DNA from 2 places in the Paenibacillus sp. FSL H7-0756 genome. Region 2 is predicted to be linked to the other one. Evidence: riboswitches for the same ligand, from Rfam matches in the RefSeq annotation. Region 2 holds a riboswitch; the other holds the start of a gene.
The links. Region 2 has a riboswitch for S-adenosylmethionine ahead of metA (homoserine O-acetyltransferase MetA). Riboswitches for the same ligand answer to the same signal wherever they lie in the genome.

Region 1: another riboswitch for S-adenosylmethionine. It lies ahead of NST04_RS09700 (methionine ABC transporter ATP-binding protein); the one in region 2 lies ahead of metA (homoserine O-acetyltransferase MetA).

The regions. Positions count from the first base shown of each region.
Region 1 is NZ_JBBOVT010000001.1:2,168,930-2,183,507, forward strand. Features, by position in the region: gene NST04_RS09660 (peptidoglycan D,D-transpeptidase FtsI family protein) at 1-297, shown strand, start outside; gene NST04_RS09665 (Cof-type HAD-IIB family hydrolase) at 393-1,172, shown strand; gene NST04_RS09670 (DUF456 domain-containing protein) at 1,301-1,786, shown strand; gene NST04_RS09675 (putative polysaccharide biosynthesis protein) at 1,813-3,441, shown strand; gene NST04_RS09680 (thioredoxin family protein) at 3,556-3,900, shown strand; gene NST04_RS09685 (COX15/CtaA family protein) at 4,010-4,945, shown strand; gene NST04_RS09690 (UbiD family decarboxylase) at 5,007-6,779, shown strand; gene NST04_RS09695 (Cthe_2314 family HEPN domain-containing protein) at 6,805-7,551, shown strand; SAM riboswitch class I at 7,644-7,779, shown strand; gene NST04_RS09700 (methionine ABC transporter ATP-binding protein) at 7,882-8,898, shown strand; gene NST04_RS09705 (methionine ABC transporter permease) at 8,898-9,566, shown strand; gene NST04_RS09710 (MetQ/NlpA family ABC transporter substrate-binding protein) at 9,625-10,500, shown strand; gene NST04_RS09715 (NifU family protein) at 10,684-10,932, opposite strand; gene NST04_RS09720 (YuzB family protein) at 11,015-11,269, shown strand; gene NST04_RS09725 (NAD(P)/FAD-dependent oxidoreductase) at 11,296-12,357, opposite strand; gene mqnE (aminofutalosine synthase MqnE) at 12,436-13,542, opposite strand; gene NST04_RS09735 (HesB/IscA family protein) at 13,942-14,301, shown strand; gene NST04_RS09740 (hypothetical protein) at 14,472-14,578, shown strand, end outside.
Region 2 is NZ_JBBOVT010000003.1:1,348,293-1,362,870, forward strand. Features, by position in the region: gene NST04_RS31800 (cobalt-precorrin 5A hydrolase) at 1-337, shown strand, start outside; gene NST04_RS31805 (cobyrinate a,c-diamide synthase) at 408-1,940, shown strand; gene NST04_RS31810 (ROK family protein) at 2,401-3,282, shown strand; gene NST04_RS31815 (HRDC domain-containing protein) at 3,450-4,472, shown strand; gene corA (magnesium/cobalt transporter CorA) at 4,638-5,573, opposite strand; SAM riboswitch class I at 6,001-6,132, shown strand; gene metA (homoserine O-acetyltransferase MetA) at 6,249-7,166, shown strand; gene NST04_RS31830 (aminotransferase class I/II-fold pyridoxal phosphate-dependent enzyme) at 7,215-8,381, shown strand; gene mqnC (cyclic dehypoxanthinyl futalosine synthase) at 8,612-9,748, shown strand; gene NST04_RS31840 (HAD family hydrolase) at 9,845-10,546, opposite strand; gene NST04_RS31845 (bifunctional 2',3'-cyclic-nucleotide 2'-phosphodiesterase/3'-nucleotidase) at 10,866-14,578, shown strand, end outside.

The DNA of each region.
Region 1 (14,578 bases), on a different contig from region 2:
TATGATTTTGCCCGTAAGACAGGGACCTCACAGCAGCTTGGTAAAGGGCAATTGCGCGATAACGGGGTATTTATTGCCTTCGCCCCGCGTAATAATCCTAAGTTGGCTGTTGCTGTAGTCATCCCCGAAGGGGGATTCGGCTCCAACAGTGCGGCACCGGTTGCGCGTAAAATTTTCGACGCTTACGACTGGGAATACGGGCTGGATGGCGTGCCTAAGAAAAGCCTGAAAACAGCGAACCCGAATGACGGCGCTGCTTCCGGTGACAGTTCCGATAATACTGCCGCAACAAACTGATGATATTATAGCCATGATGGAGACGGATCTGCGAGAAATACCAAATATACGGTTGCCTTCAAACGAAAGAGCGACCAAGAATGGAGGGGTGGCAAATGACTGCCAAATACCGCCTGCTTGCATTGGATATGGATGGAACCCTACTGAACGACGAACAGAAGATTACCCCGCTTACAGTGGAATGGATCAAAAAAGCGATGGAGGCCGGCGTACATGTCTGCCTGTCTACCGGGCGCTCTTCGCGCAGTGCAATGCCTTATGCTGAACAGCTTGGCCTGAACACTCCAATGATTATGGTGAACGGAAGTGAAGTCTGGCGTGCGCCTCATGAGCTGTACCGCCGCTCCTTGATGGATGTGGAGCTGGTCAAAGAGATGCACAAAATTGCTGAGGAATTCGATATCTGGTTCTGGGCTTACTCTGTAGATGAGGTGTACAACCGGGATAGCTGGGACGGTGAGATTGACAGCAGGGAATGGCTGAAATTCGGCTATTCCACCGAGGATAACGATATCCGCCATAAGCTGCTGATGCGACTGCAGGAGCTGGGCGGGCTGGAGATCACCAACTCCTCGCCATTCAACCTGGAGATTAATCCGCTGGGCGTCAATAAGGCTTCAGGCATTCTTGAAGTCTGCAAGCTGCTGGGCATTAACATGTCCCAGGTTGTTGCCGTAGGCGACAGCCTCAACGATCTGGCAGCTATCCAGCAGTCCGGCTTCGGAGTGGCTATGGGCAACGCCCAGGAAGCTGTTAAGCAGGAAGCGGATGCAGTAGTAGCTACGAACAACGAAGACGGAATCGCGGAAGTGATTCAGAAGTACATCCTGACAGAGGCTGAAACCCCGGCTGGTAGAATATCGAAGCGAGCATAAGCTGAGGGGCGAGTAAAGTGGTTTGGAAAGGTTTAACTTAATACATGAAAAGATAATGACCGCCACCATTAGAGAATTCCGGATTATATGAGTTCACCTACCGAAACAAACTTAAGGAGTTGAGGGAATTGACAATTCTGGGCTGGATTCTGATCATTGCTTTGTTCGCAATCGGGATGGCAGGGGCGGTATATCCGATCCTGCCGGGGGCGCTTGCGATTTACCTGGCATTCTTTGTATATGGCTGGTTCTTTTCCTTCGGCTCCTTCGGTCCCTGGTTCTGGATTGCCCAGACGCTGATCGTCGTGGTGCTGTTCATTGCCGACTATGTGGTCGGGGCCTGGGGCGTCAAGAAGTTCGGCGGCTCCCGCGCCTCCGTGATCGGCAGCACCATCGGTCTGATTATCGGCCCGTTTCTGATTCCGGCGTTCGGCCTGCTGATCGGCCCATTCCTGGGTGCCTTCATCGGCGAGCTGATTGCCGGCGAGAAGGCCGGTAAAGCGGTGAAGGTCAGCTTCGGCGCTCTGCTCGGGCTGTTCAGCAGCACAGTCGTCAAGATTATTCTGCAGATTGTTATGATCGTCCTCTTCTTTATCTGGATCGGACGCTATTAAATTTATTGTGAAGAAGGCGAAACAGCTTGTCCACCAAGAAAGAATCCTTTGTCAAAGGCACGCTAATTCTGGCGGCAGCCGCACTGGTAGCCCGTGTCCTCGGGCTTGCCCAGCGGGTGCCGCTGGAGCATTTATTCAATGAAGTCGGTAACGCTGCGTTTACACAAGCCAACAATGTGTATCTGCTGCTGCTGCCTCTGGCGACAGCCGGTATTCCCAGCACGCTTAGTAAAATGGTGTCCGAGCGCTATGCGCTGAACCGTCCGCAGGAAGCACAGCAGGTGTATCGTGCGGCGCTGATTTTTGCGGCTGTGGTTGGTGTGATTATGAGCGTAGCGCTCTACATAGCTGCTCCTTATTACGCGGAATCCAGTAAGGTTCCCGAGAGCACACTGGCCATCCGGGCGATTGCCCCGGCGCTGCTGCTGTTCCCCGCAATCGCGATGATGCGCGGGTATTTCCAGGGCCGTAACAATATGATGGCCGGGGGCATCTCACAGATTGTCGAGCAGATTGCCCGGGTATCCACAGCTATTCTGCTTGCCTTTATTCTGCTGCGCCAGGGCTACAGCAACACCTGGATGGCCGCAGGCGCATCCTTCGGCAGTGTACTCGGCAGTATCGGCGCCTTCGGCGTGATGCTGTATTATGCGATGAAGCTGCGCCGCAGCGAGGAGAAGGTCGCTTTGTATGACTCGAATGAAGCCCGTATCCCGCTGCTTAAGATTTACAAGGATATTTTCAAGCTGTCCATACCGATTGTATTGTCTTCCGTTACGGTGCCTGTAGTGAACTTCATTGATACTACCTTTATTGTGCCGTTGCTTAGCGGGCAAATCGGCTTGAAGGAAGCTACGTGGACGCTGGGGATCTTCGGCAGCCGGGCACAGAGTGTGGCCGGAATTCCTCCGGTATTGTCGATCGCCCTAAGTGCATCGCTGATTCCGATTATATCTGCCGCCTTCGCCCGCAAAGATGAACAGCACCTGCAACGTCAGGTCACACTCGCCATGCGGGTCTCCATTCTTACAGGCACACCGGTTGTAGTCTCACTTGTTGTGGCTGCCTACTCGGTTAACGGCCTGCTGTTCAAATCGCTTGACGGCAGCGGTATTGTGGCGATGCTGACACTCGGTACTATTTTCCAGATAACGATGATGACTACGAACTCGATCCTGCTCGGAATGGGCAAATCCCGGATATCCATGTATTACGTGCTTGTGGGTATCCTCGTGAAGTTCGGCTCCAATTTCCTGTTCAGCCAGTGGTTTGGCATTTATGGCATTATCGGTTCTACGGCACTGTGCTTCATAGTGATTACAATGCTTAATCTGCGGATGCTCAAAAAAATCGTCCCCTTCACCATTCTCGGCAAACGCTGGGGAGGCTTCTCTATTGCGGTCCTGGCCTCGGCAGGTATCGGCTATGGCTTGAATGAAGCAGGTATATTGATGACGCAGCTTATGCCGGCCCGTCTGGCCTTCCTGATTACCTGTCTGGTGGTTGGAGCGGCAGTCGTAATTGTCTATTTGGTTCTCCTGATCATTCTGGGCGTACTCAGCAGCCAGGAGATTGCCGGTTATCCCCGTCCGCTGCGTAAGGTGCTGGGTCCTTTGATGAAACTGCAGCCTGCCCGTGTGCGTGCTGGTGAATAATGATATGACTATTGTCTTGATTTGTCATTATTGTTTGACTTATTCCGTACATTTTGATTCACTTAAAGAGCAAGCTTCGTGTGGAACTTTCTGATAGAAGGGAATGGTCAATTGATGGACAAAATCAGCTCCCCTGCCCAGTTCCAGGTGGCAATTCAGTCTTCGCGCCTGACGGTGGCAGTCTTCAAGGCAGATTGGTGTGTGGATTGCAAATTCATTGATCCGTTCATGCCGGATGTGGAACAAAAATATGCAGAGCGCCTTACCCTGGTCGAAGTGGATGTCGATGCCGTAGGCGATGTCAGCCAGGAACAGAATATACTGGGCATTCCAAGCTTTGTCGCGTATACCGATGGACGGGAACTGGTCCGGTTCGTGAACAAGCTCCGCAAGTCCCGGGAGGAAATCGAGAAGTTTCTTGATACGGCGCTGGACGTTTATCTCAGCATTCACAAGTAATTACGCAGCACCGCTTTCGCCCTATTTTGAGCAGAAGCGGTGCTTTTTTCTAATAAATATAAGAATTTATATGCTTCATACTCATTCCTATACAATACGGGTGATACTATTGACGACACTTCAATTAAAATGGCTCAGCTATCTGACCTGTCTCATTATGTTCATGGCACTGTTCGGCGGGGTTGTGGTGACGAAAACCGGCTCGGGACTGGAATGCGGGAATGAGTGGCCACTGTGCCACGGGAAGCTGATTCCGGCCTACACCATCGGCTCTCTGATTGAATATACCCACCGCTTGTTCAGCGGCCTGGCAGGCCTGTTATCACTGGCTTCCATGGTTGCCTTCTGGCGTTATGCCAGGCACCGCAAGGATCTGCTGGCCTGTGCCCTCCTGACCCTGATCTTCGTCATCGTTCAAGGCGGGATGGGAGCGCTTGCAGTAGTGAAGTCGCAGTCAGCTGCGGTCATGGCCCTGCATATGGGGTTCTCGCTGATCGCCTTCGCAGGTTCCCTGATGCTGGCGCTTGGGACCAGACGGACCTTCGCTCCAGGAGCGGAATTCAGCACAGGAAGTCCCAAAGTCCGCCCGGCCTTCCGCAACTTAACCTGGGTTACTGCAGTATATTCATATATCGTTGTCTACATTGGGGCCTACGTAAGCCACACCAGTTCCCAGGGCGGGTGCTCCGGCTGGCCGCTGTGTAACGGACAATGGATTCCGGAGATGAGCGGCGGAGTAGGGATCGTATTCGTCCACCGGATTGCGGCGGCGATTCTGTTCCTGCTTACGGCTATACTTGGGCATCTGGCCTTCTGGAAGTATAAGGAGCTGCCGGAGCTGAGGGCTCTGGGAGTAGCAGCAGTCCTGTTATGCCTGATGCAGGTATTCAGCGGAGCGGCTGTAGTATACACACTGAATAATGAAAGATTGTACATATTTGCTGCAATGTCTCATATTGTGCTGATCTCCGGACTCTTCGGGGTTCTGTGTTACATGAGTGTAAGAGTCTGGCAGTTAAGCGGAGCTGGCAGGGGCAGCAAGTAATAAGCATACGGCAACGGTGGACGGGATAAGCATAAGGTCCTGTTTGAGGAGGAACGCTATAGTGCGATACAGTAATTTACGACAATGGATCGAGCAGCTCCGCAGGGATAAGGATCTGGCAGTGATAGATACACCTGTTGATCCTTATCTGGAGCTTGCCGAAATTCACCGCCGGGTGGTGGAGGAGGAAGGCCCGGCACTGCTGTTCACGAACGTGCAAGGAACACCGTTCCCGGTCGCTACGAATCTGTTCGGGACAGTCCGGCGCGTCAACAAGGCCTTTGGGACAAGACCGGAGCAGCTGCTTAAGTCGCTGACAACGGCGATGGAGCAGCTGATTCCGCCTTCAGCCGCCGGCTTATGGCGGGAGAGGACGGTGCTGCTTGAGCTGCTGAGGGCAGGAACCAAGAACATACCGCAAGGAGAGGCTCCGGTGCTCGGTGTCTGCAGCAGCAGTGATCCGCTGAAGGAGCTGCCCCGGATCACAGCCTGGCCTAAGGATGGCGGGGCATTCCTCACGCTCCCTCTGGTCTATACGGAGAATATCACCAACCCCAAGGATCATAACCTCGGAATGTACCGGATTCAGATGTATGATGATAGCACCACAGGCATTCACTGGCAGATTCACAAGGGTGGCGGCTTCCATCATTCGCAGGCAGAGCATCTCGGCGAGACCCTGCCGGTGTCTGTCTTCATCGGCGGGCCTCCGGCCCTGATTGCTGCGGCAGTGGCTCCAGTCCCGGAACGGATTCCGGAGCTGTTGCTTGCGTCGCTGATGCTGGGCGGCAAGCTTCCCATGGTGCAGGACCCCTTGGGCGGTCACCGGATTCCGGCAGAGGCCGAATTCTCCATCCGGGGACGCGTGTCTCCGCTGGAGCGGAGAGCAGAAGGACCGTATGGCAGCCAGTCCGGCTACTATTCCATGCAGCATGATTTCCCGGTTATGCATGTTCAGCGGATGTGGCACCGCAAGGATGCTATCTACCCGGCGACCATCACCGGCAAGCCGCGCCAGGAGGATTATTATCTGAAGGATTATTTGCAGCGGCTGCTCGCTCCGGCCTATCCTCTGCTGATCCCTTCGGTCAAAGCGCTATGGTCCTATTCCGAATCCGGTTCGCATTCATTGACCTCAGCGGTCGTGAGGGAGAGTTATCCGCGTGAGTATATGGTGTCAGCGTTTCGTATCTTAGGGGAGGGCCAGCTCTCCTTAACCAAATTCCTGCTGCTGACTAATGTTCAGGTGGAGCTTACCGATTTCCCCAAGCTGCTGGAAACGGTGCTTGAGCGCTTCAACCCGCACACGGATCTGACGATCTTTGCCAATACCTCGATGGATACGCTGGATTATACCGGACGCAAGCTGAACCATGGCAGTAAGGCGGTGCTGGCGGGCATCGGAAGCCCGGTCCGTCAGCTGCCAAGGATTTATACAGAGGGCCAGCTTCCATCAATCACCGCCGCTGTGCCTTATTGCGGAGGATGTTTAGCCGTTTCCGGTGCATCCTATGAAGAGGACCCGGAGCTGCCGGAGCGGCTGGTGGCTGCCTTCAAGGAGAGGGAGACCGCCTGGCCGCTGATTGTGCTGGTCGATCAGGCGGAAGAGGCGGTAAGCACGCAGACCTCATTCCTGTGGTCTGTATTCACCCGCTTCAATCCGGCGGATGATATTTATTCGGCGGCCGGGGTACACCGGGGCAGTGTCAGCTATACGCTGCCGATCATTGTAGATGCCCGGATGAAGCCGGGATACCCGGAGGAGCTGGCTCCGAGCGAGGATATTGCGAAGCGGGTAGCGCGCAACTGGAACCATTATTTTCCTCTAGCGTAGAAGTGAACTTTAAGGAGGGTCAAAGATGCTGCGGACATTACTGGGAGAGCCGCCCCGCGTGAACAGCGGTGTGCTGGCTGAAGCTATGGAGTCCATGGCGAAGGCTGCCTCCATGCTGCGCAAGGAGATGGCGGCACATGAAGACCATGACCATGAATACCGCAAGCTGGAAATCTGGACACGGGGCCTGATCTCCTCTCTGGATGAGCTGGAGCAGAGCTGGTTCGCAGCCGCCTTTTTCCGGAAGTCAGTGATTGCCGGTTATATGGATGATATGTCGTCCACCGAGCAGGGGGAGTACGCCAGATATGTGTATTTCTACAAGGATGGCTTCATCCGTGTCTTCTCACTGCTGGACAAGCTGGGTACGGTGCTGAATAATCTGTACAATCTCAATACAGGCAAGGTGAAGACGCATTTCTCCTATTTTACGGTGCTGAGGCAATTTCAGCTGCTGCACCCGCATCATCCGCTTGCGGACGAACTGGAGCGGATCAGGAATTCCTACCGGGAGCCGGTGGAGAATCTGCGCAAGCGGCGTAATGCCGAGATCCATTACATGAACGCGGAGATGACCGATGATCTCTGGCAGCGCCACCAGGGGCTGCATGACAAAATCCGTCTGGAGGATCTGGACAGCCATCTGGAGGATTTGAAGCAGAGTCTGGAGATGGTATGCCAAGCCCTGACCGCAGCATACAGGTACGGTAATGAACAATGGCACAAGAATAAAGCGGCCCCCGGCCTGAAATCCGGACATGAACGTACGTAAAAACTTACCTTTGACAAAAAACTCGAAACTGAACTATACTTAAGCATACATTAGCTTCTGACAGGATACGGAATATATAACCTCATACTATTATCTTATCGAGAGCGGCGGAGGGATAGGCCCGATGAAGCCCGGCAACCGGTTTGAATACAGCGAAGCGCTGCATCCAAATGTCATGGTGCTAATTCCTACAATGCCGCCGGTTTCGGGGTATTTGGCAGATGAGAAGGCATTGTCATTATACACACAGGGCCTCTTGCGATCTGCATGGATCGTAAGGGGTCTTTTTATTGCAATGATGGAAGCTAGAACAGAAGGGGGACGCAGCGGTTGATAGAATTGAAGGATATAACCAAGGTGTATGGCAAAGGCAGTAAGCAGGCAACTGCACTCTCTGCGCTGAGCCTGTCGATTAAGAAGGGGGAAATCTTCGGGGTGATCGGTCACTCCGGGGCCGGTAAAAGCACGCTGATCCGCTGCATTAATCTGCTGGAGCGCCCGACTGCGGGCGAGGTGTGGGTGGACGGTGTCGAACTGACAGCGCTCAGCCAGGGACAGCTGCAGGAGCAGCGGCGCAAGATCGGGATGATTTTTCAGCATTTCAATCTGCTCTCATCGGCAACAGTCTATGATAATATCGCCTTTCCGCTGCGGCTGATCGGAGCCGGAAGGAACGAGATTGAACAAAAGGTTAAAGATCTGCTCGCTCTGGTCGGGCTGGAGGAGCACTGGAATAAGTACCCGGCTCAGCTGTCCGGCGGACAGAAGCAGCGTGTCGGAATCGCCCGGGCGCTGGCGAGTGATCCGGACGTTCTGTTATGCGATGAGGCGACCTCGGCGCTTGATCCGCAGACGACTGACTCCATTCTGCGCCTGCTGATGGATATCAACAGCAAATTCCATCTGACCATCGTGCTGATTACCCATGAGATGCATGTGATTCAGAGCATCTGCGACCGCGTTGCCGTGATCCATGGCGGCGGTATTGTGGAGCAGGGGGAAGTGGCCGAGGTCTTTCTGAAGCCGAAGCATGAGGTCACCAAGGAATTCATCCGCAGTGAGACCCAGTCGGACGGACCGCTCCGGCAAGCGATTGATGCTGTGCACTCAGGCTTCACGAAGTCGGTCAAAATCACTTTTCTCGGGCAAAAGACTTACGGGTCCACGCTCTCCCAGGTGGTTCAAGGAACCGGGGTCCACTTCGCCATTCTCCATGGCACCATCTCTACGATTAAGGATGTTCCTTACGGGCAGCTGATTGTACGGTTCGAAGGACTTGCTGATGCGGTTGAAGCCACGCTCACGGAGTTAGTAGCGCAGGGTCTTGATGTGGAGGTGATTTCGTAATGGGCGGATTGGATTTTAGCACAATCAATTGGGAAGAGATGCTGGAAGCTACGATTGCTACACTCAAAATGATCGCAATTTCAGGAATATTCACAATAATCCTTGGTTTACCGCTCGGAATTGTGTTATATTTATGGGGCAAGTCAAATAACGTTATTATCAGGGTTGTTTACTCGGTATTATCCTTTATTGTGAATATCCTAAGGTCGGTCCCTTTTATCATCCTGATGGTTGCCCTGATTCCATTAAGCAAGACGATTATGGGAACCTCGATAGGTGTGCTTGGAACGATCCCGGCACTGGTGATCGGCGCGGCGCCCTTCTTTGCCAGACTAGTGGAGACGGCACTGCGGGAGGTTGACCGGGGAATCATTGAAGCGGCGCAGGGCATGGGAGCGTCCACCGGGCAGATCGTTATGCGCGTGCTGCTTCCGGAGGCTCGTCCGGGTCTGCTGGCCGGAGTAACAATTACTGTAGTGACCCTTGTCTCGTATACCGCGATGTCCGGCATGATCGGCGGCGGTGGTCTGGGTGACCTGGCCATCCGCTACGGATATTACCGTTATGAGAAGGAAGTTATGATTATCTCGGTAGCACTGATGGTCATTCTGGTGCAGCTGCTGCAAATGGCCGGCGACCGGCTGGTAAGACATTTTACACGGAAATAAGGTACGTCCACATATAGCCTTATTCAATAAAACATATGGATTAGAGGGGGATTTACAGATGAAAAAAGTACTGCTTACATTATTCAGCCTGACCTTGGTATTGGTACTTGCCGCTTGCGGAAACAACAAGGCGAATAACGCCGCGAATTCTGCTGCGACAACGGCACCTACGGAAGCCGCTGGTGCAGAAGCGACTACAGAGCCTGCGGCAGAACCGGTAACTCTAGTGATTGGTGCCTCTGCTGTACCGCATGCGGAAATCCTCAAAGCGATTGCCCCGCAGCTTGAAGCCCAAGGCATTAAGCTGGAGATCAAAGAATTCTCGGATTATATCCTGCCGAATACACAGCTTGCCGAGAAGCAGCTCGATGCGAACTTCTTCCAGCACAAGCCTTACCTGGATGATCAGAACACCAAGAACGGCACAGATCTCGTAGCTGTAACCGCTGTTCATGTAGAGCCATTTGGCGCCTATTCCAAGAAAATCAAATCGATAGACGAATTGGCAGAGGGTGCAAAGGTTGCGATTCCGAATGATGCAACGAACGGAGGCCGCGCCTTGATTCTGCTGGCGAAGAACGGTCTGATCAAGCTGAAGGATGACACCAATATTGCCTCTACCAAAGCGGATATCACTGAGAACACCAAGAAGCTGGATATCATTGAGCTGGATGCAGCCATGCTGCCCCGTCAGCTGGATGAAGTAGACCTGGCGCTGATCAACACTAACTTTGCCCTGGATGCCAAGCTGTCTCCTACGAAGGATGCGTTGTTCATTGAAGGCGGAGATTCCCCGTATGCCAACCTGCTGGTAGCCCGTCCTGACAACAAGGATTCGGATGCCATTCAGAAGCTGGCGGCAGCGCTGACTTCCCCGGAAGCGAAGGCATTCATCGAAAAGCAATACGACGGAGCGATTATTCCAGCATTCTAAGCTTAAGCTTAGGTAAGCTGAATAATCCTAATGAGACCAGAAGCAGCCCGGTAGCCAGAAATGGCTGGCGGAGCGGCTTCTGGTTTTTTGCACAGCCAGGTGGTTGATCCTTCAGACGAAATCCTCTATAATAAAAAAAATCCCGGCCTCTTAGCGGAGGCCGGGATGGTTTATGAAACGGGATTAGAATACCTGAACGACTTCTTCCACGCCTTCTACTTCTTCAATCAGGGCGCGTTCGATCCCGGCTTTTAGCGTGATCGTGGAGCTTGGGCAACTGCCGCATGCACCCATAAGCTTCAGCTTAACGATGCCGTCTTCAACATCAATCAGTTCCACGTCACCGCCATCGCGCTGCAGGAACGGACGAAGTTTATCAAGGACTTCCAGTACTTCATCGTACATGGTTGCGCTTTGTACATTCTCACTCATTTCTCAATCACTCCTTTCGTATGTTTATTATAGTACAAAAAGTTAAAAAATAAAATGGTTAAGGCAGAATAGGGAGATCATCATGAGACCAATTATAGAATTCTGTGCCAGCAACATCGGCCACGGTACTGAACCGCTCAAGCTTAAGCTGGAACAAAACCCTGAATATGATGTAGTGGAGTACGGCTGTCTGAACAACTGCGGAGAGTGTTATCTCCAGCCGTTCGCCATGGTGGACGGGGAGATCATTGAGGCCGATTCCCCTGCTGCTCTGGAAGAGGCCATAGAAGCCGCCATAAAAGAGGCAGAAGCCTGGGACAACCTGGAGATTGACTAAACCGCCTGGGTTCAAGCCGGGCTTCATCAGCCGAAATGGCGTTTAGACATCCACAGCACGCCGCTCTTCAGCAGGCGAGGAACCCGGCCCATGACAGAGCGGCGGCCCATCAGGCCGAAGCCGGCATTTTTGCCGAGTGAACCGAGGGTTCCCTTCAGCTTAATCTTATGCAGCTTCGGGGTTTCTCCCCGCCATAGCGCCTGCATAATCTGGCCCACCTGCTCGCCCTGGGCACCTGCCGCCTGTGCACTGGGGGCGAAGGGCAGGCTGGCACAGTCCCCGATCACATAGACCTCCGGGTATTCAGCTATATTGTAATACTCCCCCACAATGAGCCTGCCTCCGCGGTCCTTCGGAAGCTCAAGCTGCTGTACGACCTTCACCGGCTGAATGCCGGCAGTCCATACCGTAACATCCGCCGGAATAGCCTGGGTGCCATTGAAGATGGCATCCTTTTCGACATGAGAGACCGACACTCCGCCAATCGTCTCCACCTGATGCTCACTGAACCATTCCTCAACATACCTGGACAGCTTGGCCGGAAAAGAAGATAAAATACGTTCTCCCCGGTCCATCAGCGAGATATTCAGATCCGGCCGGCTCTCCCGCAGCTCCGAGGCAATCTCTACGCCGCTGAGTCCCCCGCCGACAATGTTGACGGTTCCATAAGGCTTCACATCGTTCAGCCTGCGGTAAGTTTCACGGGTTCCGGCGAAACTCTGAATACTGCAGGTGTATTCCTCAGCTCCAGGAATGTTATGGTAATTATCCGTACAGCCCAGGGCAATCGCGAGGATATCATAGGCTACCGGCTCCCCGGAATCGAGCAAAACCAGCTTGCTCTCCAGATCAATGGAACCCACCTGCCCGTAACGAACGGTCAGGCGGGGGTGTACCGGGAATTGAATCCGCAGATGGTAATCGGTGACGGTGCCTGCGGCCAGTGCATAATATTCGGTCTTGATCCCCTGATACGGCATCCGGTCCACCAGAATGATTTCCACATCAGAAGGGAGATGATGATCCAGCAGCTGCTGAATGAGGGCAAGACCGCCGTAGCCGCCGCCCAGGACAAGTAAGGTTCTCATGCGAACTGATCTTCCTTTCGGGTACGTAATGGACAAGGCCGTTCTGCGTTCACTGGCTGAGGTAAGCTTGTTCTGTTCTTATTCGTATACCTTGATCTCGTTATAGAAGGTATCCCGTTCTACCGGAATCCGTCCCGCACCCTTCACGAGCCAGATCAGCTCATCGCGGGTCAGCCCTTCCGGTGTCAGGGCGCCGGCAGCATGGCTGATTCGTTCCTTCAGGATCGTTCCGTGCACATCGGAAGCGCCGAAGTTCAGGGCAACCTGGGTCAGCTGGGGTCCGATATTAATGAAGTAAGCCTTGATATGATCGAAATTGTCCAGCATCAGGCGGCTGACCGCAATGGTCTTCAGATCCTCATTCGCGGAGTTGCGGCGCATAATGCCGGCATTCTTATTCTTGGGCTGCATGGACAGCGGAATGAATACCATGAAGCCGCCGGTCTCGTCCTGCAGGTCACGAATTTGCAGCATATGGCGGATGCGGTCCTCACGGGACTCAATCGACCCGTACAGCATCGTGGTATGGGTCTTCATGCCAAGATGATGGGCGGTGCGGTGCACCTCGAGATATTCCTCGACATTGGCTTTATCGACGCGCATTTTTTTGCGGTACTGGTCAGACAGAATCTCTGCCCCTCCTCCGGTAAGGGTCTTCAGTCCGGCAGCGCGCAGCTGCTCCAGCACCTCACGGATACTGAGTCCGCTGATACGGGTGAAGAAATCGATCTCTGCCGCTGTATAGGCCTTGAGAGTCACCTCGGGGAAATGCTCGTTCAGGGCCCGCAGCGAATCAACGTAGTACTGGAAGGGCACATTATCATTATGGCCGCCTACAATATGGAACTCGCGCACGCCGGGATGAATATGCTGCTGCACATACTCCACCATCTCCTGGCCGGAGAGGGTATAAGCTCCTTCTTCGCCTTCATCCTTGCGGAAATTGCAGAAGGCGCAGCGGGATTCGCAGACATTGGTGAAATATAGACTCATGTTCTCGATAAAATAGACTTTGTTCCCGTTTTTTCGCAGATTGACCTCATTGGCCAGCTGTCCGATCGTTAAGAGATCGTTACTCTCATATAAATAAACGCCATCTTCCAAATTCAATCGTTCTCCGCCGCGAACCTTCTCAATGATGTTCGCCATCCGGGCATCCGTGTGGGGTGTAATTAGGGTAGACATATAAGTTCCTCCTGAAGGTTGGCGAGGCGGTTGCATCGCATAATCGTGTACCTGAGAATATCCGGCAACAGCCGGCATTATAAATAGAGGTTAACTGCAACCCCCGTGACAATTTTTCGAATTTTTTTGAAAATACTCTTGGTTATCGCTTTTCTTATTATAAACCTCTACTTGAGGGGGAGCAACCGCCAGAAACCGTAGGACTTCCGGTATAAATTGCATATCAGCGGAGAGTTTGCGACTTGAGGGCAGAAGAATAGTGGAGTATACTGATTTCAAGAGCCAATGAAAATGATATACATCATACTCATTCTTTTCCCGCGCAAGGCTTTGATTTCATTACACACAGCCAGAAGGCTGCTTGATTCCAATACAGTGAATTCTAAGGAGGTTGTAATTATGATTAGCATAAGTGAGACAGCGGCAGGCCAATTGAAGGCTATGCTTGCGGAGCAGGAAGTGCCGGATATGTTTCTCCGTCTGGGCGTCACCGCCGGGGGCTGCAGCGGATTCTCGTACGCAATGGGCTTCGACGATACCGAGAGTGAGCAGGACGTCTACATGGACGTTGAAGGTCTGAAGGTAGTCGTCAGCAAAGACGACATCCGTTACTTGAACGGCCTTACGATCGACTTCGAGGAATCCGGCATGACCGGCGGCTTCACCATCAACAACCCCAACGCCAGCGCTACGTGTGGCTGCGGTTCCTCATTCCGCACGAAGGAAGAGGCGGGGAATCCGGCGGCGGAGCCTTGCTAAGCCTGCAAATGCTGAATGACTGATAAAGTAAGCGTGGATTGCGGATTTCAAAACCTCTTAATTTGTATGGTGCAAACTGTACTTATTAGGAGGTTTTTTATGTTGACTCAAACCATTATATGTTAAAATATGGTGATGAAATAATTAATGGATCTGCGAGGAGGGTAACAATGATACGAATGCCATTTGAACGCCCAACAGAGCATTATGATGAACGAATTATTGATATCGATCAAGACATTTGCTCTTTGATCAAGAAGAGAAAGGAAGTCTCGGA
Region 2 (14,578 bases):
GCACACTCTGAATGAGCTTCATTTGTCGCTCCAAAGTGTGCGGAATGTGGCGACGGCCGGGATCAAGGGGGATGAAGCCGGGCTGCTGGCCTTGTGCGCCAAATACAGCTGGGAGCTGGTTCTGTACACCCCGGAGCAGCTAAATACAGTTGAACTGGAGCATCCGTCTGAGGTAGTATTCAGGGCAACGGGGGCTTACGGTGTCTGTGAACCTGCTGCGCTGCTGTCTTCAGGTGCGCATTCGCTCCTGCTGCCTAAGCACAAGAGCGGCAATGTGACCATCGCCGTAGCCCGAATCGTCTATCCCGGAGAGAAGGAGGGAAGCAGCAGTGAATGAGCCGAGGAAAGCAGCAGGATATGAGCAAGAGCCTGGATCAGCCCCCTGGGAGCCGCAGGCGCGACCCCGCCTGGTCATCGCAGGCACAGGCAGCGGCTCGGGCAAAACAACGGTCACGCTGGGGCTGATGCGCGCTTTTGCCCGGCGGGGCCTCAACGTCCAGGGCTTCAAATGCGGCCCTGACTACATCGATCCCGCCTATCACACTGCGGTCACAGGCCGTCCCTCACGAAATCTGGACTCCTGGATGACTTCAAGCGATTATCTGCGGGAGTATTTTCTGCATGCTTCGGCAGAGGCCGACTTGTCCGTCATTGAGGGTGTCATGGGGCTGTATGACGGCAAGGAGGATACGGCACTGACCGGATCAACGGCGGAAATCGCCATCCTGACCGCCAGCCCTGTACTCCTGGTGGTCGATGTCCGCAGCATGGGCCGCAGTGCGGCGGCGATTGTGCTGGGCTTCCGGCAACTGGAGCCGCAGGTGCGGATTGCCGCCGTTCTGGTGAACCGCTGCGGCAGCGAGGGTCACTACCGGTTAGTTAAGGCGGCCATTGAAGCAGCCTGCGGGATTCCCGTGATCGGCTGGCTCCCCCGCGACAGCGGGCTGGACATCCCGGAGCGGCATCTGGGCCTGCTGCCCGCTGTGGAACGCGGGGAGCTTGCGCCCTTGTTCGACCGTGCCGCCGACATGCTGGAGCAAGGCACGGATCTGGAGCGGCTGCTGGAGCTTGCTGCGGCTGCTCCGGCTGCTCCGGCTCTGAGGGCGCACCCTGTGGCGGCGGAGCAAGAAGCTTTGCCTGCCTGCGTGCAGACGCCGGACCAGCAAGTCCGCCCACTTACATATGAGGCTGACCAGTGTAAATCTGCTGTGCAGATCATACATAAGACACAGGCAGGCCCGGCGGAGCCAAGTCCGGTCATTGCCGTAGCCCGGGACGCGGCGTTCAACTTCTACTACGCCGATAATTTGGAGCTGCTCGCACGTGAAGGTGCTAAGCTGGTGTACTTCAGCCCGCTTAGCGGTGAAGGTATTCCGCCGGAAGCCGACGGCATCTATATCGGCGGCGGCTTCCCGGAAGAATTCGCGGCGGGGATTGCCGCGAACCAGCTGTTCCTCGGCGGACTGAGGTCTGCCGCAGCCGCCGGAATGCCGCTGTATGCGGAGTGCGGCGGCTACATGGTGCTAGCCCGTAGTCTGACTGACCGCAACGGCACGGTGCATGAGATGGCCGGAATCGTTCCGGCCCACACCGTGATGCAGGAACGCCGGGCAGCGCTCGGCTATCGTGAAGTTACGGCACTTCACGATTGTCTGCTGTTGAAGCAGGGCGAACGCCTGCGCGGCCATGAATTCCATTACTCCGTCATGAGCTATCCTGACAGGGAAGCCCGGACCTATGCCTATGAGAGTAAGGGCAGAGGGGGGAGCCAGCCGGAAGGCTACATCAGCGGCAGCATTATGGCTGCTTATGCGCATATTCACTTGGCCTCCCATCTCCCGGCAGCAGCCAGGCTTGTGGCAGCATGCCGGACCTATCGTGGCCGCAAACAAGCTGTGCAGCAGTATGATTCCGATTCCTGCAACCAACAGGTGGAATAACGTATCTTAATTTATGGATTTACATGGGATGTCCGGCAACAAGCGGAGAAACAGCATCTGTTCATATCACCTTTGGCTATTGTAGCTAAAATGGACGAAATGAAGTGTTGTTTTTCCAACTACTGTTCCAGCATAGGCCATTCGTTCATTAGCAAGTGTAGAAAATCCAACTATACCCCGTTCCCGTTCAATCCACCCAAAGACTCATCAGCAAATCACTTCTGGCTACTATATGTCAACCGCTTGTCATACGTTTAAGAGCCACGTATAATAGGACAAGAGAACGCTTTAATCACCGCGCCGGGCCGGTTAACCAGGCATTTTTGTATTAGAAGAGTCTATCGCATTCAGATGAAACTATCATATTGGCTGAAGCCGGCTTTAAGAGAATCTATCGTGGTAAACAAAGTTTATAGAAGCAACAGCATATGGATGCATCAGGAGAAGGGGGAACGCTGCAGTGAAATTGTTGGGAGCGATTGAAGCAGGGGGAACGAAGTTTGTATGCGGTATCGGGAATGAGGACGGGACGATTATCGACCGGGTGAGCTTTCCGACTGCCACTCCTCAGGAGACTATGAGCCAGGTAATGGATTATTTCAGCGGAAAAGCTGTGGAGGCTATCGGCATCGGTTCATTCGGACCGATTGATCCCGTTATCGGCAGCCCCACCTATGGATATATTACAACCACACCGAAGCCGCACTGGGGCGGCTATAATCTGGTGGGAGCCGTGGAGGAGCAATTCCAGGTTCCGATCGGCTTCGATACAGATGTGAACGGCGCAGCGCTGGGCGAATACACCTGGGGGGCAGCGCAAGGTCTGGATAGCTGCCTCTATATCACGGTGGGCACCGGAATCGGTGCCGGTGCCGTGGTAGGCGGGAAGCTCGTTCACGGGCTGTCCCACCCGGAGATGGGCCATATTCTGGTCCGTCGTCATCCTGAGGACCACTACGAAGGCTTCTGCCCTTATCACGGCGATTGCCTAGAGGGTCTGGCAGCAGGTCCGGCCATCGGCAACCGCTGGGGGAAGCCGGCGGGCGAATTGCCTGCGGATCATCCGGCCTGGGCGATGGAGGCCCACTATCTGGCTCATGCTCTTATGAACTATGTGCTGATTCTCTCGCCGCAGAAGATCGTAATGGGCGGCGGTGTGATGAAGCAGAGCCAGCTCTTCCCGCTGATTCATGCCAAGCTGCAGGAGCTGCTCGGCGGATATGTGCAGCATCCGGCGCTCAATGAAGAGATCGGCAGCTATATTGTGCCTCCGCAGCTTGGAGATAACGCCGGTCTGTCGGGCGCACTGGGTCTGGCCAAGCTGGCTTTGGACCGCAAATAGGATCTCCTGACAAAAAGGCATTGACTGTTACGTAATATATGGTATTCTAGGTTTTAACAGTATAGCATTTAAGAGGAAGCACCTCTTTCACGAATTTCGTGGGAGAGGTGCTTTTTTGCGTTCAAATATGTCATGCGTACTGTAAGACGACGAAAGTAGGGATTCATATGCAGATCGTATTTATGAACCGTTTGTGCAGAAGATCAGGAGTGGACGGGGAGGTTTTTGCCCAGCTGTGGATTGGAGAGGAAGAGGGGCAGTGGCGTCTGGGCTGGCGTGACTTCTCCGGCGAGCAGGAGACGGGCGATAGCCTGTGGTATGAAGGCGGATCATGGAATGAGATGCTGTGCGTATACCGGCACGAGCTTGCCGTGAAGATGGGGGAGGGCTACCGCCCGCTGATTGACGGGGTATTCCATGAGGAGGATAATCTCAGCAGCCGCAGCCAGGAGCAGCTTAGGCTACAGTATTACAGTGAGCAGTACGGGAATGAAGACATCTTCGAGGAGCTCTGCACCTGGCGTAGGGGCAAGGCCTCCAGCGAACGGAAGGCGCCTTATATCCTGGCCAGCAACCGTCTGCTGCGCATGATCAGCGCATTTCTTCCCCGCACGGAGGAAGAGCTGCGGCAGCTTCCAGGTGTAGGTGAAGGCAAAGCCTCACAGCATGGCGCAGACTGGCTCAGTATCACTGCGGCGGCCGAGCGTGAGCATGATTTTCCGCTAAGCTGGGTGAATCATGCCATAGACGAAGAGAGCTTCGTATCCTGGCATTATAAGCAGAAGGAGCTTAAGTACAAGAAGGAGCTGGAGCGGCTGAGATTGCGGCGTGTTCTGTTGCAGGGGATCGAAGAGGGGCAAGGGATGGAGCAGCTCAGAGTGCTTAGCGGAGTGTCCCGCCGTGAAGTGCTTGAAGTGGTAGAGGAACTGGAGAAGGACGGATACTCGGCCGAGAAGCTTATTGCCCTGGAGCTGAGCGGAGTGAGCCCCGAAGAACAGAACAATATTTGGACAGCCTATGAACTGATCGGCGACAACTTCCTGAAGCCTGTCCTTTACAAAGCTTACGGCGAACCTTTCGTTCCTGCCGACGGACTCGATCTGTATTACGAACGCCTGCGGCTGATCCGCATCCGTTTCCGGCGGGAGCATCCGGCCGCGTTAGGGGTATCACTCCTCAATAATGATTGAGACTGACGGCCTGCATCGGCCCCAATCTGCAGTCCTGATGACCCGCATTCCTGGGCAGCGCAGACGCATTACATACGGGGGACATACCAAAAAGACGAAGGCTCGCCGGGTCCCGGAATAACCGGGTATACGGTGCCTTCGTCCTTCGTATTCGTCCGCTCTGCTTCATAGCCACTCCTTCTTACGGAAGATAATGAGCATTCCGCAGCCTAGCGTCACCATGACGGCAATAACGCCATAGTAGCCGTACTCGGTGTGGATCTCCGGGATATTGTCAAAGTTCATGCCGTAGATCCCGGTAATCACGGTCAGCGGCATGAATATGGTGGTAATTGCCGTAAACACACGCATGATTTCATTGGCGCGGTTCGCAATACTGGACTGATAAGCTTCGCGTAAGTTGCCCATGAGATCGCGGTACGTTTCGAAGGTTTCAGAGATCTTGACTGCATTCTCATAGATATCACTGAAATACTTCTGCAGCTGATCGTCGATCAGGCGAAGATCCTTTTTGTTGAGCGTGTTGATAACTTCCTTCTGCGGGCCGAGCATCTTCTTCAGCCAGAGAATCTCACTGCGCAGACCAATGATTTCGCTCAGATGCGATTTCTTGGTATGCATGAGGATGTCTTCCTCCAGCTTCTCGATCCGCGCTTCAATCCGGTCACCGACCGAGAAGAAGTTGTCGACAACGAGGTCGATCAGCAGATACAGGAAGCGGTCAGGCGTACTGACCTCCTGCTCCCACAGTACGGGCTTCAGGACACGCAGCTCATGGATCTTCTGCTTCGTAACGGTAATAATATAATGTCTGCCAAGGAATACGTTGAGCGCACGGAGGAAAATTTCCTCATCATCGAACCGGATGCTGTTCACCACGATGAAATAATGACTCTCATAAATCTCCAGCTTCGGACGCTGATCCTCTTCGCTTAGACAGTCTTCCACAGCCAGATCATGCAGGCCGTATATAGGCTGAAGCTCTACAAGGTCCTCCACATCGGCATCAATCCAGTAGAACCCCTCAGCAGGGGCGGTTAAAGTTTCTTCAATGTTGTCAACAGGCGTAAAAACCCCTGCATTTACCAGCCGGATTTTCATCTGATTCACTCCTTATGTCCCTGGTCTTCTCCAGGGGTATGCTAATTTCAGCACACGGAAAAAATCAGCTTGGCCGGTGGTACAATCATGGATGAAGGCCAAAAGACGGTCCGAGAGCATGAAGAAAAAGGGCTCCCGCCGCCGGCAAGCTGATGTTAATCCTGTGTGGTTGTTCATTCTGCACGCATATTCGCGAGCCCGGGTCGCCTTCCATTGTTCTCTCACCTCTTCTTTTCGCCGTTTATTTTGGTTGAAACACTTGTCTAGTATAACGCCGGGATATGGGTCTTACAAGAGAAATTGTTTTCTGTCATAAGGCCCCTTCAGCATTGTATGGACTTGACGAAAAGGAGGTTCATGATTTAAAGTGAAATTTAAGAAAAAGCATCTTTCGGATGCTTAAGGTTATTCAACTGAATACAGCTAAATCTTATCAAGAGCAGGTGGAGGGACTAGCCCGATGAAACCCGGCAACCGGCGTGTGAGCGCACGGTGCTAATTCTTGCGGAAGCTTTGCAGGGCGTTATTCGTCCGGCGGAAGTTCTCTGGCAGATGAGAGGGGCGCATATGACTGCATGATATGACCTTTCTCGCCCGGGAAAGGTCTTTTTTCGCTACCCTGCCTCAGGTTGAACCACCAAGTGGAACCCCATTTCAGTTAAGGAGTGAACAGCAATGCCTATCAAAATTCCCGACAGCCTGCCGGCCAAAGAAGTGTTATCCGGTGAGAATATTTTTGTAATGGATGAAAGCCAGGCCTTCCATCAGGATATCCGTCCCCTGCGGATCGCCATCCTGAATCTGATGCCTACCAAAGAAACTACTGAGACCCAGCTGCTGCGCCTTATCGGGAATTCCCCGCTTCAGGTGGATGTTGTTCTGCTGCATCCCAGCTCCCATACATCGAAGAATACTTCGGCTGAGCATTTGAAGAGCTTTTACGTAACCTTTGATGAGATCAGTCACCGCCGGTTCGACGGCTTGATCGTAACGGGCGCTCCCGTAGAACAACTGGAATTCGAGGATGTCAACTACTGGGAAGAGCTGAAAGTGATTTTTGAGTGGAGCAAGCAAAATGTTACCTCGACCATGCACATCTGTTGGGCGGCGCAGGCAGGGCTGTATCATCACTTCGGCGTGCGCAAGGTGAGTCTGCCGGACAAATGCTTCGGAGTGTTTCCGCATACGATGAGCCATAATAATGTCAAGCTGCTGCGCGGCTTCGATGAAGTGTTCCATGTTCCGCATTCCCGCCATACCGATGTCTCCCGTGAAGATATTGAGCGGAACCCGGAGCTGCAGATTCTGGCAGAATCCGAGGAAGCCGGGGTGTACCTGGTGGCTACGCATGACGGGAAGCAGATTTTTGTTACCGGACATTCGGAGTACGATCCCTTCTCGCTGAAATGGGAGTATGACCGGGATATCGCAAAAGGGCTGGAGGTTGCCTTGCCGAAGCACTATTATCCCAAGGATGATCCGACGCGTACTCCGCCGGCAGTCTGGCGCGCCCATGCGAACTTATTATTCGCTAATTGGCTCAATTACTATGTATACCAGGAGACTCCTTACGATATCGGGGCATTTATCTAAGAGGTTAACTTATTCTTAATAGAAGTAATTAATCAGGAGGCAATGGAGATGGATGAGAAACTGAGAATTGAGAGCAGACTGGCACAGATTGGTTCGATGGAGGACCCCGCCACCGGGGCCATTAATTACCCGATTTATCATGCGACGGCTTTCCGTCACCCTAGACTTGGGCAGAGCACAGGCTTTGACTACATCCGCACCAAAAATCCTACCCGCTCTGTACTCGAAGAAGCGGCAGCAGCCCTGGAATCCGGGGATGCCGGCTTCGCCTGCGCTTCCGGTATGGCTGCACTGACTACGGTGTTCACCTTGTTTGGACAAGGGGACCATCTCATCGTGTCGCTCGACCTGTACGGCGGAACCTATCGGCTGCTGGAACGGATTCTCTCCAAATACGGCATCAGTGCCTCCTATGTAGATACGAACGATCTGGATGGACTGGAAGCGGCCCGCCAGCCGGGGACAAAAGCCGTATTCATTGAGACGCCGACCAATCCGCTGATGATGATTACGGATGTCGAAGCCGTATGTACCTGGGCCCGCCGTCACGGGCTGCTCACGATTGTAGATAATACGCTGCTGACTCCGTTCTTCCAGCGCCCGCTGGAGCTTGGAGCAGATATCGTGGTTCACAGTGCGACTAAGTATCTGGGCGGGCATAACGATGTGCTGGCTGGGCTGATTGTGACCAAGGGCGCAGAATTGTCGGCTGAAATGGCCGTCCTGCATAACTCGCTGGGAGCGGTTCTGGCACCGAATGACAGCTACCAGCTGATGAAGGGCATGAAGACCCTCGCCCTGCGCATGGAGCGGCATGAGAGCAACGCATTGTCCATCGCCCGTTATCTGCAGGAGCATCCGGCGATTGCCGAGGTCTTCCACCCGGGCCTGCCGGACCATCCGGGCTATGCTATTCAGAACCGCCAGTCCTCCGGCAACACCGGGATCTTCTCCTTCAAGGTAAAAGAGGCCGGCTATGTGGAGCCGCTGCTCCGCCATATCAAGCTAATCGCCTTCGCCGAGAGTCTGGGCGGCGTTGAATCGCTGATGACCTATCCGGCGATACAGACTCATGCCGATATTCCGGCTGAAATCCGCGATGCTGTAGGCGTGGATGACCGGCTGCTGCGCTTCTCAGTCGGCATAGAGCATGTAGATGATCTGATTGCTGATCTGGGGCAGGCTCTGGAGGCTGCCCGGAGCGAGCTGGAATAAGACGATGCGCCCCGGACCTGGCCCGGCCTGCGGGATTCGCAGAACGTACAAGCAGCAGTGCCTTCGGGTGCTGCTGTTTAATTTTGCCTGGGACAAGGTCAATTACCGGTCCTGCGCAGCGAAACATTTTTCAAGAACAGCCGATTGTGATACGATGGGAGAACGGACTATTTTTATTTCAAATTGTATTTATCTCATAGACTTCATAGATGAAGAGGAGGCCGTCAACAGTGAGTGCAGTCGATCTTATACTGGATAAGGCACTGAAGGGTGAACGTCTTCAGTTGGAAGATACGGTCACATTGTTCGAGAGCAATGAAATTGAGAAAATGGGTGCTGCCGCAGATGTTATTATGAAGCGCTGGCACCCGGAGCCAGTGACAACATTTGTCATCGGCCGCAACATTAACTACACCAATGTATGTGATGTATACTGCCGCTTCTGCGCCTTTTACCGCAGACCCGGTTCGGAGGAAGGCTATGTGCTTCCTGATGAGACAATCTATCAGAAGATTGCGGAGACCATGAGCGTCAACGGAACCGAAATTCTGATGCAGGGCGGCACGAATCCGAATCTGCCGTTCAGCTACTATACGGATATTCTGCGCGGCATCAAGCAGCGCTTCCCGGAGATTACAATGCATTCCTTCTCACCTGCGGAAATTATGAAAATGGTTGAGGTCTCTGGCCTGCCGCTGGAACAGGTCATGCGTGAGATTCATGCCGCAGGCCTTGATTCCCTGCCCGGCGGCGGTGCTGAGATTCTCGATGACCGTACCCGCCGCAAGATCAGCCGCCTCAAGGGCTCCTGGCGCGAGTGGATGGACGTCATGCAGACCGCACACCGGATCGGCATGAATACAACAGCCACGATGGTGATCGGTCTGGGCGAGAGTATGGAAGAACGGGCGCTGCATCTGCTGCGTGTCCGTGAAGCCCAGGACGAATGCATTGCGAACAAATATGATTCCGAAGGCTTCCTGGCGTTCATCTCCTGGACCTTCCAGCCGGATAATACGAATCTGAAGCTGGACCGCCAGACCCCGGAGGAGTACCTCAAGACCGTAGCCATCAGCCGCCTGGTACTGGACAATATCAAGAACTTCCAGTCCTCCTGGGTTACGATGGGTCCTGAAGTAGGCAAGCTCTCCCTGCAATACGGCTGCAATGACTTTGGCAGCACGATGATCGAGGAGAACGTAGTCTCCTCGGCAGGCGCGACCTACAAGGTCAACATCGAATCGATCACGCAGCTCATCCGCGAAGCTGGCAAGATCCCAGCGCAGCGCAACACGCGTTATGATATTCTGCGCACGTTCGAGGATGCGAATGCGAAGATTGACAATGATTTTATAATGCAGAATTAGAATGAAATAAAGAAAACAAAAATAACGGAGTTAAACTACAAATTGTAGTTTTTACTCCGTTATTTTTGTTGCTCAACTGCAATGCTTGTTCCATTTTTATAAATAGGATAATAAATCGGCTAGCTTTTTGATGTTTAGATATTTTGTGCTTGCTTGAGAATTCGGTCTTGATAGGACTAATACTGCTTGGATACCCAGTGCTGCTGCACCCTCTAAGTTCTGTTCATAATCATCGATAAATACTGTTTCAGTTGCCGGCAAATGCATCGCATCAAGTGCATGGCTGAACATGCCGGGATTAGGTTTGCTTTCTCCAAGTTCAAAACTAAGTGTCATATTATCAAAATAATTATACATACCGGCATTTTTAAGAACTCTTTTGACCGACGGGTCGGTATCTGAAATAACTCCAATCCTATACTTTGCGCTCAGGACTTCAATGGTTTGATTTGTATGATCTAAAAAAACATAATTAGCATCATTGTACACTCTATCATATGCAATGATTTCAGCGTGTTCGTTAGTAAGGTGAATTTCAGGTAACCATTCAGCCAGTGTTTTATAATAATTTGTATACCTTTCAAGCTCCTCATCTTCAGTTTTGTAAACTTCATTTTTGAGGTGCTCATTTGCTTTTGAAATTGCCGTATTCAATTGTTCTTGTGGTATTGACCCTAGAATTTGTGGATTTATGTATTCCAACGCTTTTAATGTTATCCTCCAATCACCTGATGCAGGGCGGAAAATCGTCCAGCCAAGGTCGAGAAATATACCACGTACAGGTTTTTGTATAGTCATTTCAACTCCCCCTATAAATCCTATGATATTGTAAAAATCTATTTATAAAAGAGTAAGTAATCTGTTTTTATTTCCTATTTAACTTGTTCAACAGGCGGAGACCAATTGAATAGGCTTTTTTACGCTTTGTTCACTTAATTCTTCACTTAATTGTAAAATGATATCGTTATTTTTTACAAAAAACGATGAATTAATGTGAGATTTTACACAACAATTTATAAGAGTTAATGCATTTTGATAGATTCATAGGTAGGGCTATGATACAATTTTTCGGACAGTGGTAGAATAATATAGCAATCACAGGGAGGAAATTAGATTTATGGGAGAGAGAAGATGGAACAAGCCGATAGCTTCTTTATTGGCTACCACAGTTCTGGCAGCACAGATGCTGGGCGGAGTATTCAATGTTCCTGTGCTGGAGGCAGGAAAGGCTGAGGCTTCTCCGGTGATAACAAATCCGGGAACCATTAATTTACGCTTGATGAGCACCACTGATGTTCATACGAACGTATATGGATGGGACTATTTCAAGGGTGCCGCCTCCGCGACTGTAGGTCTGGACCGTACTTCAACCTTAGTAAAGACTGCGCGCAGTGAAGCAGAGGGGAAATACAACCTTTTGCTGGATAACGGCGATTTAATTCAAGGAACACCGCTGGGAACGTATATGGCCCAAGTGTCTGATTTCAGGGAAAGCGAAGACCAGATTCATCCGATAATCGCAGCTATGAACCTCATGGGTTATGATGCAGCAACCTTCGGCAATCATGAATTCAATTATGGATTGGATTATCTGGACCGGACCGTTAAAGGCAATGTGAGCAGTGTAACTTATAAAGAGTCTACGGGTGCGAAATTCCCTTATATCAATGCAAATATTTATAATGTATCCGATGGTGAAAATACATTCACTCCTTATAAAATCATCGATAAAGAAGTGAAGGACAGCAAGAACAACACCGTTACAATTAAAGTCGGCCTCCTGGGTCTGGTTACTCCGCAGATTATGGAGTGGGACAAGGTAAACCTGGAGGGCAGGGTAACTGCTAAGGATATTGTGGAAACGGCGAAGAAGTTTGTTCCAGAAATGAAGGGTAAAGGTGTCGATGTTATCGTCGCCATGACGCATTCGGGGTTCGATGCGGCTGCCTCTGGTGAAAATGCAGAGAATGTCATTAACCTGCTGAGCAAGGTTGAGGGCATTGATGCCATTACCTTCTCGCATACCCACAAGGTATTCCCGACGAACGGGGATGACAGCAAGCTGGATGCTTCCTTCAAAGATCCGTCCACCAATAAACCTTATGATAATGATGTAGCCAAGGTAGATAATGCCAACGGACACATTAATGGAACTCCGGCAGTTCAAGCTGGCTATGGCGGGGGTTACCTGGGTCTTATTGATCTGAAAATCGCCCAGAATAGCAGCGGCAAGTGGACAGTAGACAAAACAGCCTCCAAGGCTTCTACGCGCTCTATTGCTGGCGCAGCCGTTGACACCGCTATTGAAGATCTTGCAGGAACGGCACATCAAGCTACGATTGATTACGTGAATCAGCCGCTTGGTGTAACATCTGCGCCGATGAACAGCTATTTTGCTATGGTGCAGGATGATCCGACAGTCCAGATCGTAACCTATGCCCAGCAGCAGTATGTATCTAATTTGATTCATACGAACGAAAATCTGGCCGGTTATAGAAACCTGCCGATCCTGAGCGTCGGTGCACCGTTCAAGGCTGGACGCAACGGCCCTGATGAGTATACAGATATTAAGAAAGGCGACCTTACGATTGCCAGTGCAAGCGATCTATATCTGTACGACAACACGCTGAAGGCGATTGTAGTTAAAGGTTCGACCGTCAAAGAATGGGTAGAGATGAGTGCAGGAGCGTTTAACCGCATCAAGCCATCCATCTCCACGCCTCAACCGCTTTTGAATTCAGCATTTGCTGTGTACAATTTCGATGTGATTGACGGTATTCAATATACCCTTGATGTCACCCGCAATGCGAAGTACAAACCGGATGGCAGCATAAACGATGAGTCCTCCAGCCGGGTCACTTCCATCACTTATGGCGACAAGCCACTAGATCCGGAACAGAAATTCGTGGTTGTTACCAACAACTACCGTGCAAGCGGCGGGGGGAACTTCCCGGGCGTCAAAGGCGCTAACATGATTATTGATTCTCAGATGGAGAACCGCCAGGTATTGATGGATTACATCAAGGAAGCGGGAACAGTCGATCCTACCGCAGACAACAACTGGTCGATTGCACCTATTGAAGGCAATGTTACTGTAACATTCCCGTCTTCACCTAGAGCAGCAGCGGTCGCTCCTGCAAATATTACAACCACGGATACTAAAGATGTAAGAGGTTTTGAGATCTACAACCTTGACCTGAAAAAATCCGCTCCAACCCCAACGGGAGATGTTGAAGTCCATCTGCTGGGCATTAATGACTTCCACGGCCAACTGGACACTACCTCGGTGGTGAACGGGGAAGCAGTAGGCACAGCGGCAACACTTGCTGCATATTTGAAGGAAGCCCGTGCCAAATATGAGAATTCACTGCTGTTCCACAACGGCGACTCTGTGGGTGCATCCGCTCCGGTATCTTCACTGGAACGCGACAAGCCTACGATGGAATGGATGAATCTCATGAAGTTCGACGTCGGCACCCTGGGGAACCATGAGTTTGACCAAGGTGTTGAGGCTATGAAGGCTCAAATCTATGGCGGTAAGGACCCTAAGAACGAGAAAGTTGTTCATAGTGGCGCAGATTTCGATTATATCAATGCTAATGCAGTAGACAGCACTACTGGTAAACCTATTATCACCCCTTATGTAGTAAAAGAAGTTGGCGGCGTGAAGATCGGCTTCATCGGAGTTGTGACCAAAGCAACGCCAAGCAAAGTATCGCCAGCCGGTACAGCCGGTGTGAAATTCCTGAGTGCCGAGGAAGAGGTCGCGGCGATTGAGAAATATGCGGCCGAGCTGAAGAGCAAGGGCGTCAATACGATCATCGTGCTGGCCCATGATCCGGCTACTACCAAGGTTGATCCAGTCACCAAAAAGAATGTATCCACCGGTGAAGCTGTGGATCTGGCCAATGCGCTGCCGGCGGATTCCCCGGTTGATGTTATCGTAGCCGGAGACAATCATGGCTATGCCAATGATACGGTTAACGGTAAGCTGATCGTTCAGGCTTACTCTTACGGAACGGCTTTTGAAGACATCAAGCTGGTGATTGACGGAGTTACGGGTACAGTGAAGAGTAAAACGGCTACTGTAACGAACACAGTTCAGAGTAAAATCGCACCGGATGCTGAAACTAAGGCATTGGTAGACCACTATTTGAATCTTCACCCTGAGCTGACTCAGCCTGTAGGAACTACTGACGGTACAGTAACCCGTACAGATGCTTACACTAAGGAATCAGCGCTGGGTAACCTGATTGCAGATGCGATGCGCAGCGCTGATTTCAAAGACGGTTCTACTCTTCCTGCTGACTTCGCCTTCATGAACCCGGGCGGTATCCGTGCGGATCTTCCGAAGGGCAATGTAGCATTCGGGGATCTGGCGAAGATTCAGCCATTCGGCAACACGCTGGTGAAGCTGACGCTGACCGGACAGCAGATCAAGACTCTGCTGCAGCAGCAATGGGCAGTTAAAGCTGACGGCACCGCAGACACGAAGACCCTGCAAATCTCAGGTCTGAAATATACAGCGAACATGTACCTGCCGGTTGCAGAACGTGTGGCTAACCTGACGAAGACAGACGGAACACCTATTGAAATGTCGAAGAGCTACACGGCTGTAGTCAATAACTTCATGGCTGCGGGCGGCGACAATTATAAGGTATTGACTGAGGCAAGCTCCTCGCTGGCCGGACCGATCGACCTGGATGTATTCTATGATTATATCGTCAACACTTTCAAAGGCGGTGCCATCACCGCTGCCATTGAAGGCCGGATCACCAATGTGGAGAAAGACCCTGGAACGGTTACTCCGAGCCCTAGTCCTAGCTCTAA